DNA from 4 places in the Lentisalinibacter salinarum genome. Region 2 is predicted to be linked to each of the others. Evidence: riboswitches for the same ligand, from Rfam matches in the RefSeq annotation. Region 2 holds a riboswitch; each other region holds the start of a gene.
The links. A riboswitch is a leader RNA that binds a small molecule or an ion and turns the genes downstream of it on or off. The one in region 2 is predicted to bind cyclic di-GMP.
Positions count from the first base shown of each region.

Region 1: linked by a shared signal. The riboswitch ahead of ACJMKZ_RS13425 (hypothetical protein) and the one ahead of ACJMKZ_RS05570 (hypothetical protein) in region 2 are both predicted to bind cyclic di-GMP.
Region 3: linked by a shared signal. The riboswitch ahead of ACJMKZ_RS10900 (FAD-binding oxidoreductase) and the one ahead of ACJMKZ_RS05570 (hypothetical protein) in region 2 are both predicted to bind cyclic di-GMP.
Region 4: linked by a shared signal. The riboswitch ahead of ACJMKZ_RS17755 (hypothetical protein) and the one ahead of ACJMKZ_RS05570 (hypothetical protein) in region 2 are both predicted to bind cyclic di-GMP.

Region 1 covers NZ_JAPDRH010000003.1:633,242-637,974, reverse strand. Annotated here, with positions in the region: gene ACJMKZ_RS13440 (ExbD/TolR family protein) at 1-473, shown strand, start outside; gene ACJMKZ_RS13435 (ExbD/TolR family protein) at 470-976, shown strand; gene ACJMKZ_RS13430 (AgmX/PglI C-terminal domain-containing protein) at 1,001-2,404, shown strand; cyclic di-GMP riboswitch class I at 2,435-2,524, shown strand; gene ACJMKZ_RS13425 (hypothetical protein) at 2,598-4,733, shown strand, end outside.
Region 2 covers NZ_JAPDRH010000002.1:550,126-554,858, forward strand. Annotated here, with positions in the region: gene ACJMKZ_RS05565 (HzsA-related protein) at 1-2,036, opposite strand, end outside; cyclic di-GMP riboswitch class I at 2,730-2,814, shown strand; gene ACJMKZ_RS05570 (hypothetical protein) at 2,937-4,118, shown strand; gene ACJMKZ_RS05575 (LamG domain-containing protein) at 4,133-4,733, shown strand, end outside.
Region 3 covers NZ_JAPDRH010000003.1:89,500-94,232, reverse strand. Annotated here, with positions in the region: gene ACJMKZ_RS10905 (glutathione S-transferase N-terminal domain-containing protein) at 1-684, shown strand, start outside; gene ACJMKZ_RS10900 (FAD-binding oxidoreductase) at 714-2,114, opposite strand; cyclic di-GMP riboswitch class I at 2,248-2,330, opposite strand; gene ACJMKZ_RS10895 (hypothetical protein) at 2,554-3,225, shown strand; gene ACJMKZ_RS10890 (FFLEELY motif protein) at 3,317-4,060, shown strand; gene ACJMKZ_RS10885 (DUF6491 family protein) at 4,067-4,501, opposite strand; gene gdhA (NADP-specific glutamate dehydrogenase) at 4,603-4,733, shown strand, end outside.
Region 4 covers NZ_JAPDRH010000004.1:475,056-479,450, reverse strand. Annotated here, with positions in the region: partial or broken gene ACJMKZ_RS17780 (hypothetical protein) at 1-49, shown strand, start outside; gene ACJMKZ_RS17775 (barstar family protein) at 145-426, shown strand; gene ACJMKZ_RS17770 (hypothetical protein) at 513-1,037, shown strand; gene ACJMKZ_RS17765 (PEP-CTERM sorting domain-containing protein) at 1,328-1,951, shown strand; gene ACJMKZ_RS17760 (hypothetical protein) at 2,430-2,600, shown strand; cyclic di-GMP riboswitch class I at 2,745-2,857, shown strand; gene ACJMKZ_RS17755 (hypothetical protein) at 3,032-3,439, shown strand; gene ACJMKZ_RS17750 (putative zinc-binding protein) at 3,756-4,232, shown strand.

The sequences.
Region 1 (4,733 bases), on a different contig from region 2:
ACAGGCGACGCACCAAAGAGACGCCAGAGCTGGACGTCACCACCTTCCTCAATCTCATGGTGGTCCTGGTGCCGTTTCTGCTCATCACGGCGGTCTTCTCGCGGCTGACCATCGTGGAGCTCGATCTCCCGTCCTCCTCGGGGGGCGCCGCCACGACAGAGCCAAACTTCCGCCTGGAGGTGATCGTGCGCGAGAGCGGTTTCGAGCTCACCAACGGACGGTCGGTCATCGCCGCCATCCCGAAGGTCGAGGAGGAGTACGACTTCGAGACGCTGTCCGAGCACGTGGTCTCCCTGAAGCGGCAGTACCGCAGCGAGAACGCCGCCTCGGTCCTGCTCGAGCCGTTCATACCCTATGACTACCTGATCCAGGTGATGGACGTGGTCAGAAGCCGGCCGATGGAGGCCGAGGAGAGCGGGGAGATCCAGCTGGTGGCCCTGTTCCCGGAGATCTCGGTAGGAGAGGCGCCATGATGACGAACACCCGACGTCTGAAGCGGATGACGCGCAACCGGACGAAGGTGACGAAGATGAACCTCACGTCGCTGATGGACGTGTTCACCATCCTCGTCTTCTTCCTGCTGGTGAATTCGGGATCCGTGGAGGTCATGGAAGCGCCGAAGCAGGTCACGCTGCCCGAGTCCATGGTGGAGGAGAAGCCGCGGGAGACGGTCGTGATCTTCGTGAGCCCCGACGAGGTGCTCGTCCAGGGGCGGGCGGTCATCCGGGTCAGCGAGATCCTGGCGTCGGAGACGGCGACCATCGAGCCCATCACGGCGCGGCTGGAGGAGATCAGTCAGCGCGTGGTGGGGCCGAAGACGCGCTCCGTCGCGAAGAGCCAGGAGGTCACGATCCTGGCCGACAAATCGGTCCCGTTCACCGTGATCAAGCGGATCATGACGACGTGCACGGGCGAGGGTTACGGCCAGGTGTCGCTGGCCGTCGTACAGAAGCCCGCCGACAGCGCCGCCACCTAGCCGCGGCTTCATCGGGGTGATGCAGTGAGTCTCGAGAAAACCTGGGAAGAACAGGCGCTCCTGGACCAGATCGATGCCGAGCAGCAGAAGCTCGGTGATCTGGAGGAGCTGCTGCGCGCCGCCAGCGGGGAATTGCAGTCCCTCGCGGGCGAGCGCGAGAAATACGAACTCCTCGATGCGGTCACCGGCTCGCTGGAGCAGCTGGAGCGCCTCGGTGCAGCGGACCTTTTCTGGCGCGATACGCTGCCGGCCGACGCCCGCAGCACGCACCTGGCCGAGGTCCGCAGGCAGGCCACGGCGTTCTGCGATCGTGTGGCCGGCATAGAGGAGCGGCGCGACCAGCTGGCGCGGGAACTCGAGGAGCGCGACGACGTGCTCGAGTATCTGCAGGCCGAATTGCACGACCTTCGGGACGAGCAGGAGCGCAAGCTGAACGAGTGGGTGCTGGAACGCGACCCCTCGCCGCTGCCGTTCCGCCGCATGATCATGCCCTGGACGCGGGGCGTGGAAGAGGACCGGCGTTTCCGCCAGTCGCTGGCCGCCACGGTGGCTGCGAGCGTACTGGTGGCGCTGGTCCTGCGCATGATCGATCTGCCCATCCCCGAGCACGAGGAGCTGATCGAGGTCCCCGAGCGTGTGGCCAGACTCATCCAGCCCGAGCCGCCGCCGCCGGCGCGTACGGTGGAGACGGAGCCGGAGCCGGTGATCGAGGAGCCGCCCGAGCCGGAGGAGCAGGTGGTGGAGGAATCGCCGCCCGAGGAGATGCCCGAGATTACCGAACCCGCTAAAGTGGCGGAGCAGTCCGCGCCGAAGCAGGAGGTCCGCTCGAAGGGCATCCTCGCTTTCCGGGAGAGCTTCGCGCAGCGGGCGCGTTCCGGACCGTCGGCCGATCTCGGCGCAAGCGCGCGGGTCGGCAACCGCGGCGAGTCCGCTGTGGGCCGCCCGACGCGGGCCATGGTCACGACCGACGCGCCCGGGTCGAGCGGCGGCATCAATCTGGCGAGCGTCAGTCGGGACGTCGGCGGGGGCGCCGGCGGCCAGGGCATCGAGGGCGTCCGCGTCACGCAGGTCGCGACTTCCATCGGCGGCGACGGCTCCGCGGACCGGCCGCGGGCCGGCGGGCCGTCGGCCGGGCGCACGGACGAAGAGATCCAGATCGTGTTCGACCGCTACAAGGCGGCGCTGTACCGCCTGTACAACCGGGAGCTGCGGCGCGACCCGACGCTGCGCGGCCAGCTCGTGCTGAAGCTCACCATCGAACCCGACGGCAGCGTCTCGATGTGCCGCCTCCACTCCAGTGACATGGGCGCGCCGGACCTGGCCGACCAGATCGTGGCCAGGGTGAGCGGTTTCGATTTCGGCGCCAAGGAGGACATCGCGGCGATGACGATCATCTACCCGATCGATTTCCTCCCGGCGACTACCTGAACGAACGACGAGTAACCGACAAAGAAGAGATTCTGACAAAGGCAAAACCACCGAAAGGTGGCGACGCAAAGTCTCCGGTCTACAGAGCCCCGACGGCTCCATGACAGCGGGACCGCCCGAATCCGGACCCGGGATCACGCCAGGGTCCAGGCCTCTCAGGCAACGCGATCGCCGCCGGTGGAACAGGCACCACATGGCGAGCAGCAGAACATCCAACACATCGGCAAGCGCCCGGACGGTACTCCGGCTGCTGGCCTTCGCCGTGCTCGTGCTGGCCGCCGCGCCGTCCTGGGCCGTGGACTGCTCGGAGTTCCCGAACGGCACCATCGACGGCTTCGCCGGCGACGTCGCGCCCGCCCAGATCCAGATCGACCGCAACTGCACCATCCGGAACTTCCCGGCGTCCAATCCGCTGGACACCAACTTCAGCTTCCTGACCCAGCCGGGCCAGACGGACGAGCGCTGGCTGATCGTCTTCGACAACGTCGTCCATACCGGCGAGATGGCCTGCAACAGCGTCGCGGGCCATCGCATCTGGTTCGTCAACGGCTCCTCCAGCTCCATCCAGGAGGGCTGCCAGAACCTGCTGATCCCGGTCGAGAAGATCGAGAAGGACAACCCGCCGGGCACGACGACGGCGTCGATCGGCGTGCCGTTCACCTACACGCTGACGATGCCGGTGCTGTTCGACGCCGGCACCGGCACGGTCATCGACGAATTCGGATCCCTGAACGACCTACACGGCGTCACCCTGATCGACGACCTGAACGCGACCGGGGTCGATCTCACCTACGTGAGCCACACGGCCTACTGGGAGAGCACGGGACTGCCGGTGGCACACACCTTCGACAACGACGGCGGCGTGCTCACCTTCGACAACTTCCCGATCATCCCGTCGAACGAGCAGATCGTGATCGAGCTGACCGTGGTGCTGGAGGACTCGCCGGCGAACGCGATCGGCACCCAGTTCGTGAACACCGCCAAGTGGGATTTCGGACGGCTGATCGACGGCATCTTCTACGAGCCGCTGCCGGGCGAGTGGGGCATCTCCGATCCGCTGACCATTGCCGGTCCCGATATCGTGGTCACCAAGACCGGGCCGGCGACCCTCGGCCGGACGCTGAACCTCGGCCAGTGGGGCGAGTTCGCCATCGACGTGCACAACACGGGACTGGGCGAGGCCTGGGACGTGGCGCTGGTGGACCGGCTGCCCGACGGACCCCAGGGCGGCATGTGCGACATCCAGCCGGAGATCCTGGACGCGCAGGTGTATGCCGCGGACGGCGTCACGCCGGTGCCGGGCAAGGGTCCGCTGACGCCGGGCGTGGACTTCGATCTGGTCTGGCAGGGCAGCCCGCGCTGCGAACTCACACTCGACATGCTTACCCCGGCGGCCATGATCGGCCCGGACGAGCATCTGATCATCCGCTACCGCAGCCGGCTCGACGCGGACACCGACGACGGCGTCCAGCTCACCAATGTCGCCGGCGCCACCCGGTGGTACAACGGAGCGGCCGGCAACCCGGACCGGCTGGAGTTCGCGCGCCCCGTGACCAATGGGACGGTCGGCACGGCGGACCACCAGGACGCGCACACGGTCACCACGGCGCTGTACGGTTATTTCTTCGAGAAGACCGTGGCGAACGTCACCAGCGGCGCGGATCCGGCGGAGAGCGCCGCGCCCGGCGACCGGCTCCGCTACACGCTGCGGCTGCAGACCACCGACGGCCCCCTCGAGGACGTCGCGATCCGCGACGATCTCGGCTCGCTGAATGCGGCACCGGTGTTCGTGCCCGGCTCGCTGCAGGTACTGCCCGGCTCGCTGCCCGCCGGCGCCACCACCGCCGCGACGGATCCCTTCGGTGGCACCAACGGCACCGGCCAGCTGGTGGTCACCAATATCGATCTGCCGGCGGACGGCGAGCTCGTAGTGGAGTTCGAGGTGACCCTGGCCGAAGCCATACTGGACGGCACCGTGGTCGCGAACCAGTCGGAGCTGATCGGTGCCGTGAAACTCGCCGACAGCGACGACCCCACCGTCAACGGCCAGGCCGATCCGGACGTGCCCGGCGACGAGGATCCGACGACGGTGGTGATCGAGGCCGAGCCGCCGCCGGCGCTAGCGAAGGCGACCACGCAGCCGACCGCGGCCATCGGCGAGGCTTTCAGTTACCGGCTCACGGTGCCGACCACGCCGCACAGCGCGCCGCTGTATGACGTGCGCATCGTGGACGATCTGACGGCTTCCGCCGCGGACCTGGAGTTCGTGAGTGTCGCCCGGGTGTCCGGGCCGGCCGGGTGGGCGCCGCAGAATACGGGCACCGCCACC
Region 2 (4,733 bases):
TCCTGGTAGACGATATCCAGAGAAGGCTCGATGGCGGCGCAATCGGTGGCGCAGCTGGTGCGCGCCCGCACCTCGGCCATGGTCTCGCCCACGTCGGCGAACAGGGTCGGGTCGGTGTTGGGGAACGGCTGCCCGGTCACCTCGGCGCCCTCGTTCAGCACGGGATACGCGTCCGCGCGGCCGTGGGACTCGCCGCTCGACGGGTCGTGGCAGCCGGAGCACTCCAGCAGCTGGCCGGGCCGCAGCTGCAGCCAGTTGTTGTGCCGCGGCCCGATGCGCCGACCTTCACCGTCGAGCACGCTGACGCCGAGGGCCACGTTGGCCGGGACCTTGATCATCACCGAGCCGTCGGGCTCCACTTCCGCGTAACCCACGATCTCGCGCATGCCCTGGCCTGCGGAGACGCCGAAGGCGCTGTTGTCGAAGTCGCGTACGTCCTCGTCCGGGATGGAGACGGCCTTCACCACCCGCAGGAAGCGCGCCGGCCGGTCGGCCGCGGTCGTCTGGGCCGGGTCGGCGAGCACGTCGATGCCCGCGCCCGAGACGTCCTCGCCGGCGACGTCGTAGACGCTGCGGATGTGGATCACAGCCGCGCCCTCGGCCGCGATGTCCGGGTCCAGGGTGAACGGCTCGGAATCATCGAAGATCACCGGCGGCGTGCCGGTGCCCGGCTCCGCGGCGACGATGTCCGTGTACATGAAACCCTCTTCGGGCGCGACGACCGGCTGCTGGGTCTCATCGCTGCGGTCGTAGATCCAGACGCCGTAGAGCGGCGGCGCCTCGACGAGTGCCGCGTCCGCCAGGTTGTCGTCGGTGCACGGCACGATCCTGAGATCGACCGGATCCTGCAGGCGGCACTGGCTCCAGCTCACCAGCAGCCGCTCTGTGCCGTCGCGCAGCGGGAACACGGAGTTGTAGCGACCGCCCGGCGAGGGCGTATCGGTGTCGATCAGCACCTCGTTGATGGTGGCCGCGGTCTGCGCCGGGCCGGACAGCACGCCGATGTTGTCCCGGTTCGGCTGGGTGTTCTCGATGTAATTGGCGACGTCGATCTCGATGATGTCGCCGCCGCCCCCGGCGCCGTCGAAGGGGCGCAGCAGGGCCATGACGTTGCCGTTCGGCAGCTCGCGGGGGCGCAGGAACTGCACGGGCTCGCCGCCGCTGCCGGTGTCGTGGCTGTTGGCGCCGTACAGCAGTTCGAGCGCGGCTCCATCAGGGTTCATGCGGTAGAGATGGATGCCGTCGTTGCCCGGCGCGTTGTCCCAGCGGCTGAACACCACCTGGCCGTTGGAGAGCACCGCCGGATCCAGATCGTGACTCTGATTGAAACTGACCTGCCGGATCTCGGTGCCGTCCGCGTTCATGACGTGCAGCACCAGCGCCGGCACGTTGCGGTCCTCGTCGAGGGCCGCGAACTGAGGCTTGCCTTCGTCCAGCAGCACGGCGCCGGACTGGCGCTGGCGCGTGGAGGAGAAGATGATGCGCCCGTCGGGAAGGTACGCAGGCGCGAGGTCGTGGCCCGACTCCGCGACGATGTCCGAGGCGATGATCCGCCGCAGCGTCTCGCCCGGGATGTCGTACTCCCACACGTTCCAGGTCGGCTGATCCTCCTCGTCGGCGCCCTCGATGAACTGCGCCCGCATCGCGAACAGCACCTTCGTGCCGTCGCGCGATATCTCCAGGTCGCGGACGTCGCCCAGGCCTTCGGTGATCTCCCCGGTGACGTTGACGTCCGCTGTGCTGGGCGAGGCGCGGTCGCGCACGTACAGATCGGCGCCGATGTCGAAGGTCACCGGCTCGCGCACGTCGAAGTCGGTCGGGTCACCGTTGTCGTCGACCGGGACCGGCCGCTTCACGTAGGCGATGGGGAAGTCGAGTACGACGGGGTCGGGATCCTGCCCGCTGCCGAAGCCGATGCGGCCTTCGCCGCTGCCGCCGCCGCCGCAGCCCGCGGCGGCCACCAGCGTGCAGGCGACGGCGACGAGAGCCGCCCTTGCCGGCGTCCTCCGGGTAACTGTCTGCATCGTGCTGTTCATGGGACATCCTCTTTCCTGCAGCCGTCACGCGACGCACTCCTGCGATCACTGCGGGAATGCTGCAGGCGCCCTGCACCGCCGGTCTTCCGACACGCGGCTGGAAGGCTCGCGACCAGCCGTGACCAATGGTGGAGAGGGGCCTCACTGCATTCTGTTAACAAGATCACAAATCCATGGAGTTCGTCGCGCGCACGTCCTGGCGGCTCTGATGAATAACGAGCGGCGCAGTATAGGGAGCGTTCCGGGACGCGCGTAATGTGGAAATTCGCCGACAGAGAAAGCGCACCGATGGCCTCGTAATATCGGCTGCGAGGTGACGCGAGGGCCGTCACCCGGACGCACGTTGTCGTGGATTCGCGACAAGCCGAAACGCCCGCCGAATCAGGGGGTTGTCCTCCGGTCGCCGACAAAGTGTCGATTTCCGCCGACAAGTGGTTGACATATGCCGGCCCGGCGCCGCCGCCCCGATCAAACGCAACCCGTTGTTCTGTATTCGAAACGGCTTTTCCTGTGACCCGAGTCGTGATCTGGCACGCGGCTTGCAACCGTCTGCCCGCAACAGTAGCCGGCCGCGGGGGAGCACGCGTGGCGGGAGTCCCGGGAGACCACGGGACTTGTGAATGGAGTCACGGTGGCCCTGTCGGCGATCTGCGAGCATCGGACGCTTTGAATAGCGCGATGCGCACGCAGGGCTTCTGAAAAGGGCAAACCCGTCGAAAGGCGGGGACGCAAAGCCAGCGGTCTACGGACTCACGTCCAGGACGGCGAAGCTGCCACGAGTGAAAGCTGACGATCAGCACGGATGGTCCGCGCGGACACGTCCTCCGCTCCCGACGGTCTTCGCCCCCTGGCAGTAAGGGAAGACGGAAACGTATGAGCAGGATCGTCATGAACGTACCCATGAACGTACAGAAGCAGTTCGCGCACGCGCTTCCGCGCCGCGCCCTACTCGCCATCGCCTGCCTCGCGCTCGCGCTGGTCGCCACGGCCGAAGCGGGTCCGCGGGAACAGGCGAAACGGCTCCACGACCGTCTCGCGGGCGTGCCCCCCACCGAGCAGGTGCTGGCCGACATGGAAGCCGACATTCTCGCCGGCAACCCCATCGCGGCCGCGGAGACGGCCATGGAGAACAGCGCCTTCTACAACGTGACGCTGAAGAACTTCGTGACGCCCTGGACGAACCGGGAGCAGACGGTGTTCGCGCCGCTGAACGACTACACCGCCACGGTCATCGGCATGATCCGCGACGACGTGCCGTTCAATACCGTGCTCTCCGCCGACATCCTCTACGTCGGCGACAGCGGTCTCGGGCTGCCTCCCTACTCCATGTCCGACAACGCCCATTACGAGGCCATGGAGGAACAGGGCATCGATCTGAAGACCACGCTGGTGCAGACCAGCCAGTCCGCGGTCACGGAGCTGCCGGCCTCCGCCACCGCCGGCGTGGTCACCAGCCGCGCCGCCGCCGAGGCCTTCTTCATCGCCGGCACCAACCGGGCGATGTTCCGTTTCACGCTGATGAATCACATGTGCAACGACCTGGAGCAGGTCAAGGACGGCTCGCGCTCGCCGGACCGCATCCGCCAGGACGTCTCGCGCAGCCCGGGCGGCGACAGCCGCGTCTTCCTGAACAACTGCGTGGAATGCCACGCGGGCATGGATCCGCTGGCGCAGGCCTACGCCTACTACGACTTCGACCCGGACACCGGCCGCATCGAGTACACCGAGGGTCAGGTGCATCCCAAGTACTTCAATAACGATGCCAACTTCCCGTTCGGCTTCCGCACGCCCGACGACCGCTGGGACAACTACTGGCGGGAGGGGCGCAATGCCAGCCTCGGCTGGGATCCGTCGCTGCCGGGCAGCGGCAACGGCGCCAAGTCCCTCGGCCAGGAGTTCGGCGCGAGCGACGTCTTCGCCGAATGTCAGGTGAAGAAGGTGTTCGAGGCCGTGTGCTTCCGCCTGCCACAGGATGCGGCCGACCGGGCGGCCCTCGACAGGATCACCGGCGTATTCCGCGCCGATCAGTACCGCATGAAGACGGTGTTCGCCGAGACCGCCGTGCACTGCATGGGCGAATGAGGAGGTCGGCAATCATGGATAGAAACAACAGGGTCTCTCTGCCCGCCCGCGCTCGCCTCGTCGTCGCTCTCGCAGCCGCCGCCGCGCTGGCCGGCTGCTCCAGCGGCGCCGACGTCGAGGAGAATCCGGTGACGAGCGTCACGCCGTCGCCCGACTACACGGGCCCGGCGCCCGCCACCGACGATGTGCAGTCGTTCAAGATCGAGGTCTGGGACAACGTGCGTCCGGACAACCGCTGCGGCGCCTGTCACGGCACTGGCGGCCAGGCGCCCACCTTCGCCCGCACCGACGACGTCAACCTGGCCTACGAGGAGGCGAACGCCATCGTCGATCTGACCTCGCCGGCCGACTCCCGCATGGTGACGAAGGTGGCAGGCGGCCATAACTGCTGGGAATCCAGCGACGCAGTCTGCGGCGAGATCCTGACGACCTGGATCGGCAACTGGGCCGGCGACGCCGCGGGCGGCGGCAAGAACATCGAGCTGGAAGCACCGGTGGAGAAGCAGCCCGGCGCCAGCAAGAGCTTCCCGGACGACGCCGGCGCGCTGTTCGGGCAGACCGTGCACCCCGTCCTCACCGAGTACTGCGCCGGCTGCCACACCAGCGCCGCGGCCA
Region 3 (4,733 bases), on a different contig from region 2:
CCGGCCCTGGACAAGCCGGAGAAGATGCTGGAGCTCTACGAGTTCGAGGGCTGCCCGTTCTGCCGTCTGGTGCGGGAAGTGCTGACGGAGCTGGATCTGGACGCGGTCATCTACCCCTGCCCGAAAGGCGGCGAGCGCTTCCGGCCCGAGGTGCTCGCCCGGGGCGGCAAGACGCAGTTCCCGTTTCTCGTGGACCCGAACACCGGTGCCAGCATGTACGAGTCCGCGGATATCATCGAATACCTGTTCGTCACCTACGGTCGGCGCGACGTGCCCTTGCGGTGGCAGGCGCAGAACCTGCAGAAGTTCACGTCCACCGTGGCCGGAATTCCGCGTTTCACCGCCGGCACCCGGGCCCGCCCCGGCGGCAGTCGTCCGGAACGGCTGCTCGAGCTCTACAGCTTCGAGTCGAGCCCGTTCGCACGCGTCGTGCGCGAGCGGCTGTGCGAACTGGAGATCCCGTACATCCTGCGCTCGGCAGGCCGGACAAAGGCGAGCGACTGGGTGCCGCCCGTCGTTCGCGACGCGCTGGGCATTGAAGGCCAGCCGGAGCTGGAGAACCGCCGCGCGCTGAAGTCCCGCGCGGGACGCGTCTCCATCCCATACCTGGTGGACCCGAACACGGACACCGAACTGGCGGAGTCCGGCGACATCGTGGAGTACCTGAACCGCACCTACGGCTGAAGCTCGGCCGCACGCCGCCGCCGGCCGTCCTACAGGAAGAACTGGGCCAGGTAGGGGTTCAGCAAGCGGCCGTCCGGGTCGAGCCGCCGGCGCATCTTGCGAAAGAACTCGAGCCGGCTGCCCAGCGAGGCGGCGACCTGCCCGGCCGAGAGCCCGTCCGTCTGGTCGAGAAACGGGATCCCGTTCCATTTCTCCGCGAAATCGGCGAACTCGAGCACGAAATCCTGCCACTGCGGACGGGGTGTGCTCACCGCCCGCAGCACGAACACCGGTCCGTCGAACGAGGGCGACAGCAAAGCGCTGCGGTCCCGGGCGAGCCGGTAGCCGACGGTGGGCATGTCGCAGCGGAACCGGGTGCGGGCGTAGTAGTCGCGACAGAATTCCCGGTAGGCCTGCACGATCAGCGGAAACTCGGCCGCCGGGAAGCACCAGCTGGAACAGGCGAGCCGGCGTCCGCCCCGCCCCCCCGGACGGGCTCCGCCCTGCTCCACCGCCGCGCTGCCGGCGTGGACGGGGGCGCTGAACAGCGTCTGACCCGCTCCGTTGATGCGGTCGATCATGCCGTAGCGCAGAGCGGGGATCGGCACGATCCAGGACATGGAGTTCGTCATCGCCGGCAGGATCGTGCTCTCGCCCCAGTCCTTGATTTTCCACAGCAGGCGGTTGACGTGGGTGTCTTCGTCGCCGTTGCGCCGTAGCTCGAGATACACCTGATCGCGGAATGGCAGCAGGTAGAAGCGCAGACCCAGCTTCGATCCCAGCAGCCGGCCGGAGACGGCCGCGAGCTCGGCCGTGCTGCAGCGCCGCCGCCGGATCGTGAAAGGACTCATGGGCCGCACCCGCAGCGTCACCTCGTGGATGACGCCCAGCAGGCCGTAGCTCAGCCGGAACATGTCCAGCAGGTGGGGACGGGAGGCGTCCACCGTGAGTTCGCCGCCCTCGGGCGTGACCACCTTCATGCTGACGACCTGGCTGGAGAACAGGCGGGTGCCGACGCCGGTGCCCGGACCGATGCAGGCGCCGGCCACCGCCCCGCCGACCGTTCGACCCATCAGGTCGTGTCCGCCGGCGAGTTCCAGCCCGTAGCCCGCCAGTTCGTCGGCGAGACGCTGCAATCGAAGCCCGGCCTGCACGGTGACGTGCTCGTCGCCGACCTCGAGGACGCCGTCGAGGCCTGTCATATCGATCACCGTACCCCCTTCGGCCACCGAGCAGGGAGTGGACGCGCTGCCGGCGCCCATCGGGCGGAGCGGTGCCGGCAGGCCCGAGCCCGTCCGCAACAGATCGCGCAGCGCCTCCGGACTTTCGGGCCTGGCCACCGGCGGGGCCGGCGTGCGGCGGGCGGCGCGCCGTGGTGTGACCGATCGACCATTGCCGTGATCGCCATGGATCCAGTCGCGGACCCGGTCGTGACTGACTGCGTCTCTCATCGGTGTCGTTCCTCCGCGGGACCGCTCCCGCCAACGGGCTGCGGCACGTTGCGGGTCACAGGTCCCGGCACGAGAATGAGCGGAGGATGGCCCGGGTGGGCGTGGTGCGGCAGGACGCCGCATCGCGCTTCCGTCTGGCAGCTCCGCTGTCCCGGCGACGGCCGGGGACCGGTGGCTTTGCGACCCGCCCTTTCGAACGGTGTGCCCTTTTCAAACGAACGCCGAGCGTCGCACGGGGCCGACAGACTGTCAATCGTGGGCAGAGCCCGACACGTTCCGGCACGGCATGATGTCAAATCGCCGCGCAAATACAGCCCGGCCGATGTCCGTTTGCCGGGGCTCGCGTCTTCGGTTTGCCACTATGCCGGGCCCTCCCCGTTGCTGCTTAAATGCCGTGGGTTACCGCCAAGAGTCCGGGAACAAAAATTCGGGGAGAGCGATGTACATCAATCCGGAGTCCGTCCTGCGCTGGATCCACATCCTTGCGATGGTCTACTGGCTGGGCGGTGAATGGGGCGTCTTCCAGACGTCTTACAACGTGGCGAATCCGAAACTCTCACTGGACGAGCGCCGGCGGCACATGGAGACCGCCTACCGGATCGATATCCTCGCCCGTACGGGCATCATCCTGCTGCTGCCTCTCGGTCTGCACATGGGGTTCAACCTGGGTGTGCACGATTACGGCGGCGGCTGGCTGTGGCTCGTGTGGATCGTCGCCTTCGCGTGGCTGTCGCTCACCTGGTCGGCATTCGTCTACCGGGACACCGACCGGGGACTGCGGCTGACCAGGATCGACGAGGCCGTCCGCTACGTCGTCATCCCCGCGCTGTTCCTGGCCGCTGTCTGGTCATACCTGACGGACTGGCCCTTCCGCGCGGACTGGTACTCCACCAAGGTGCTCATCTACAGCCTGCTGCTGGTGATCGGCCTCGGCCTTCGCTTTATCATGCGCCACTGGGTACCGATCTTCCGCGAGCTTGCCGAGAAGGGCCCGAATCCGGCGCTGGAGCAACGGCTGGCGTCAGAGCTCGCTATCGGCCGCGGCATGGCCTACGTGTACTGGATCGGCATTGCTTCCGTGGCCTTCCTGGGCGCGACAAAGCCATTCTGAAGCCAACGCCACGCCGCCATTGGCAAGGTCCGGGTAAAACCGGGACAATGCGCGCGGTTGAGCGAGGCGCCGGCGGCGCCATATCGGAGACATGAGCGGAGAAGAAATCAGCCGGATGAGCCTGGACGAGCTGCTGGTGCGCAACCGCAGTCTGCGTGCGCAGTTCAGCGAGGATCCCGGCCTCCAGGACGAACTCCAGGCGCTGCAGCGCTGGCAGGCAGGCCGCCTGGAGCAGACCTATGCGGACCTGCAGGAGCGGGAACGCTACCGCCCCGGCGTCGAGTTCTTCCTCGAAGAGCTCTACACCGACAAGGACTACCTGCCCCGCGACACCCAGCTCGAACGTGCCTCGCCCATCCTGAAGCGCATGCTGCCCGCCCAGGCTCAGGAGTCGATGCGCATGGCCGTGCAGCTGGAGGTGCTGAGCCAGGAACTCGACGGCGAGATGACCCGGCAGCTCGGCGCCGGCACCACGATCGACGAGCAGAGCTACGCGGAGGCGTACCGCAAGGTGGGCCGCCGGGACGACCGCGAGCGCCAGATCGGATTCATCCTGGAGGCCGGCCGGGACCTGGAGCGCCTCGTCAAACTGCCGATGATCTATACCCTCGTGCGCATGGCCCACGGCCCGGCCCATCTGGCGGGCTTCGGCGCGCTGCACGACTTCCTGGAAGACGGTTTCAGGGCCTTCCGTGCCATGGGCGGCGCAGAGGAATTCCTGCATGCCATCGAGGACCGTGAGACCCGCATAATGGAACAGATATTCTCGGAGCATCCGCAGCCTTTCCGGCTCTCCGACGACGCCGAGGCGCCGCCGACGGAGGCGCCGGGCTGAGGCCGCCTATTCGTCCCGCTGCAGGATTTCGATCAGCTCGTCGGCCTCTTCCGGATCCACCGGATGGAATTTGCCGAGACCGCAACCGGCCGCCGGCCTAAGTCCACCGGCAAAATCGGTCAGCACCGTGATGATATCGAGATCGCACAGGCGGCCGGTGGGCACCTTGTACATGAAACGCTCTTCGCGGGAGAGTCCCGGGCAGGCGCGCGGCAGCTGATTGCGATAGACCGTGCCGTTCTTCATGTAGAAGAAGATATTCTCGTCGTCGACGACTTTCGTGCGGTCGACGCGTATCAGCTGCACGCAACGGACCGCCTCCGGATCGTCGGCGGCGACATCGGTGGGCTTCGCTTCCCGCGGGCTGCTGGCACAGCCTGCGAGGACCAGTGTGACTGCTGCGACCAGCACGCCTCGTGGCCAGCTCTTGTCCATGTTCATAACGTCCTCCCTGTCCCGGCTCCCGCCGCGTATCGGTGTTCCTGTTGGTATAGTACCGCGTTAGCGCAGCCGTCAAGTAACCGGGAGGTGGAGGCCGGACAATGGAAAGTGCGAAGCCGGAAAGGATGCTGAAGGCGTTCATGCAGGGACTGGAGAAGCGCAACGCCCACGAGCCCGAGTTCATCCAGGCCGTCTGTGAACTCGCCCGCTCCGTGATGCCGCTGGTCCACGC
Region 4 (4,395 bases), on a different contig from region 2:
GATGTTCAACGCACTGGTTGATGCTCATCGGCGAAACGACTCCATCTGATTCGGAGCAAGTTGCGAGCGCTTCTGGCCGCGAGGCGACAGTTGCCAGGATCAGGCTATACTTTCCGCTGCTGACTCAAATGCGACATTCGCGCAATGACGACGAATCGTACGATTGATCTTTCAAATGCGTCGTCGAAGAATGAGCTTTTCGCGATTCTTGCTGAAGAAATGTCGTTTCCAGATTGGTGGGGTAAGAACTGGGACGCGTGCTGGGACTGCATGACTGATCCGCAGTTAAGCGATCTACCATCTCAATTGCGTTTCCACGGATTGTCAAAACTGCGCGAGAAACTCCCCAAAGATGCGGAAGCTCTTTCTCAGCTTCTCACCGATCTGGGAAAGCATCGGACAGATATCTCCGTCTCTTGGGATTGACCCCAGCGGCTCCTTCTGGCCGCAAAGCGACCCTAGCGGCGCTCTGAGGTATGATTTGCGGAGTCGACCCGAAGCCGTCTTCCGGAATGCGTGAGATTCTCAGGCTACTTGCCAAACTGGCGATTGCCGCAGTAGGGCTAGCAGCAGTCGGCACATTGTGGCTTTTTCTACCGGTCTGGTTTACGCCGATCGCGAAATTCTGGTACGAGCCTGGATTCGAGGAAGCAGTCTCTGCGGCGCTAAAGGACATTCCCGATCACGAAAATGCGTGTATCTATGACGATACGCAGAATATCTTTGTGACGTCGGCGGAACAGCTAGACGTCGGGAGGATGCTAGAGAAGGCCGTGAAGGATAGAGTCCCCAACCCTCGCGAAGGTAAATTGAGAGATCCACATTTCAGGATCTATGCGAACGGTCGAACTTATTATTGGAGTTTTAGCGACGAAGAGTTTCACCCGTTCTTGGGCGATAGGTGGACCCTGAGAGGAAAAAGCGCAGAAAAGTGCGAAGCCTACAACCGCTACCCAAGAAGGTACCAGCAGGTGTACGAAGAGCGGTACGGCATTGGTGTGACCGAAGCAAATTTTTGCTGCGGATCCGATTATTAGCCTCAACTTCGACCGCCCGCTCTTGGCCGGAAACCGACCCCTCGGTCTGTGAGGCGCCATAGAGCCAAGACCGGCTCAAATTAGGGTCGCCTATCGACCCGAAGCGGACGAGATTTTCTATTGGCGCAATAGATACAAGCTGCCAAGTATCGTCAGCTTTCTTTACATATCTACAAAACGCGCGGCGCAGGGGCAGACTCAACCCTCTGTAAAGTCAGAATATTGACGATTTGGTATAGAATTTGCTCGGGGAGCTCTGTACCTCAGATGCAGCCACTTGGGAGAGCCGCATGAACCGAATAAGAAGCACCTGTCTAGCCATTGTGGCTGTCTCGCTATCACCGATGACGGCGACCGCGGACGAGATCACTATCGATTTCGAAGATCCGGGAGTTGCGCTGCCGAGGCCAGGAGGAACTGATCCAGCAGTTGATTTCGCCTTTGGTGGCTACTCGGTCACATCGGGAGGATGCGATTTTGTCGCCGGCGACAGTTTTGCCGGCACGGAAAACGGTGTGGATGGTAGCGATAACGGTACGACTCACATCTTCGGTAGCGATATCACGATGACATGCGGGGGAGCCTTCGACCTTTTGGGTTTCTCGCTTGGTGAGGACTACCTCGAAGAGACTTTCTTGTTCCTGGTTGATGTCGTCTACGCGGGCGGCGGCGCGTTTACGGTCGGCGCCTGGACAGACGGCATTTTCGGATTCCGAGGGTATGGCTGCGACGGATTTTGCGCCGATATCGTGTCTGCGCGGATCTATACGAGGGACAACGGTTCGGACGGACTTCCCTTCCAATTCGCATTGGATAACATTCGCATCAACAAGGTGCCCGAACCCGGAACCCTTGCCCTCCTAGGTGCTGGCCTTCTCGGCATGGGTTTTGCCCGCAGACGCCAGACGGCTTAAGAAGCGTTCTGTTCACCGTGTTCGATAGCCCCGCCCAGTGCGGGGCTTTTTTTCCGCTTCTGGCCGGAAAGCGACCTTTCGGTCTGTGAGGCGCTTTAGACCGAGGACCGGCTCAAATTAGGGTCGCTTATCGACCCGAAGCGGACGTTTGGTTAACCGAGCTTCACCGTATCTCGCAGCCAAATGCCGTATCCTCGTCCCGGCAATATTGTGCTGGTGGGCACCGGGGGGAGGACCGGTCGTCCAGACCGCTAAAGGTAGGTCTTGTGTTGTAGATTGGCCGGGCCGACGGTTCTGATCGAGCGCCCCGGATACCCTGACGAGTCATTAAGCTGCGCCTACCTCTTGCGAGTATCCCCTATTGATCACCTGCTCGAGATAGAGGAGCGTTAGGCGTTGACAGAGCGGCGCTGGGCTTAGTCAACCCATGCATCTTCCGCTGGCGGCAAGTCGCCAAATCAGAATAGAGGTGACATCTATGGCTACACGTACCGACAAGAGCACTTGGGTGATCGGTGGGGGAACGCTGGCCGGACTCGGCACCGGGCTGATTTTTCTACAAACCTCAGCTCTGACTTTCGTAGCGTCTATCCTGATCGGCATTGGCGTTGGTCTTCTTATTGCGCCATTTGTTCCTTCGCGCCAATAGCCGCGTCTGGCCGGAAACCGACCTTTCGGCCTCTGGCCGCGCGTAGCCCACGTTCTTGAATCCGCTAGGGTCGCTTATCGACTCGAAGCGGACGCTAGGCAAATCCCAGAATTGACTGTCAAGAAAAAAGCGAGAAACTAGTACTTGCGATAAAGGCAAACCTGGCGAAAGCTAGTGACGCAAAGCCACGGGTCCTCGCTTCCTCCGAGAAGCCATTGCTGACTTCCCGAGGGACCCAAGATCGCCGGGCTGCCGAGGCAGTTGGTCCAAGCGGCGATCAATTTTCTCGTATCTGCTCACCGCCAAGGCGGTTACTTATGCCTCTTCACCTGGAGCCATTGGATCTTTCTAACAAGCTTCAAGCTTATAGGTCCGTGCTTATTGTCTCATGCCCGATTTGCCCGCCTGTCAGTCTGGCAAGTGACGAAAACTTGCCCTTCATCGAATTCTTCAAGCATGGCATTAAGACACCCGCCTACGAAGACTATGTAGGCGAGACCCGTAAGTCTCTTGAGCACGACGGGATCGAAACTGGCGTCTTTACCAGCTACCTCCCGTGCCCTGCGACTTGTCTTTGGACGAGAGGCCAGCGAACCCGATTGTTGAAGCAGGCCGAAAAATATGAGGCTGCTCTGGTCATGGGATGCGAATCGGCAAGATATACCGTCGAGCAAACCCTCGCGGACATCAATTGCGATGTCATCTTGGGGATGCAGTTGGTTGGAATTACGAATGCGAATCTAAAGTTCGGATTTCCGTTGACTGTCGAGCTAAACAATCTCGCTCGAGTCACCGCAAATGAGCAAACCGAAGACGCGCAATCGATAGAGGCGAGCTGACATGTGCTTATTTTTCAGTTTTCTTCCCGCAACATTTTGGACGATTGCTGGTTACTTCGTCCTTTTTGCATCGTCAAAGTCCAACGGCGTGACTAAGACATTTGGGATGGCACTCGCAATCTGGGCATTCCTACTTGCCGGACTCATTATATTGGGTGGTGTATATATCACGATTGCTGGAGCCTGCCCGATCACTGAGTTGCTGAAATGCTCGGTTTAACAACCTCCAGAAATAAGTGGCTGTAAGCTCAGGCTGAGACTGGAAGAAGAGATGAGGGTAAACGTAGGCCACTCGATGGAAAGCCGAGGATAAATTATGAATTTACAGCGAAAAATTGGCCTTGAGGTGGACGCTGCGAAACCAGTATGTCCACTTGGTGAGGTTGTCGGGAAAGAAATGATCGCTAAGAAGCGGATTCCCGTTATTTCATGCGCGGGAGGATGCTTTCGCGGAGAAATTGCTCGGATCGCAGCTCACATGGTGGCGAAAGAGGAGCCATATAGTCGAGGATGCCATGGCGAGATGATTACAGCACCACATTCGGCAATGGCAAACTGGGCAAAGAAAGCCGATAAAGTGATTGTGATAGATGGTTGTTTCATGCATTGCCATGGCAGAATGATGAAGAACATCTTCGGCGCTGAAAACACGATCCAATTTGATGCCCTGCCTATGTATAACAAGGACCAAAAATACTCAGAGAATATGGTTATCGACGAAGTCCCGGAATCTGAGAGGATCGATTTAGCTCGGCAAGTGGCAGATAAAGTCCTCTGCGCTCTGAGGGCGTGATAGGCCTTTAAAAACGTTGCGAGGCAGGTTTCTATTGGATCCTGCTCACTAGTTTTGCTAAGCCCAGTCTTGGCTGCTAGCTGAACAGTTCCTAACAATGGCGGATTGTTCAATGGGCTCAAACACTGGTCCTTCTCTGCCGCCTTATGAATTGAAAGTCTGA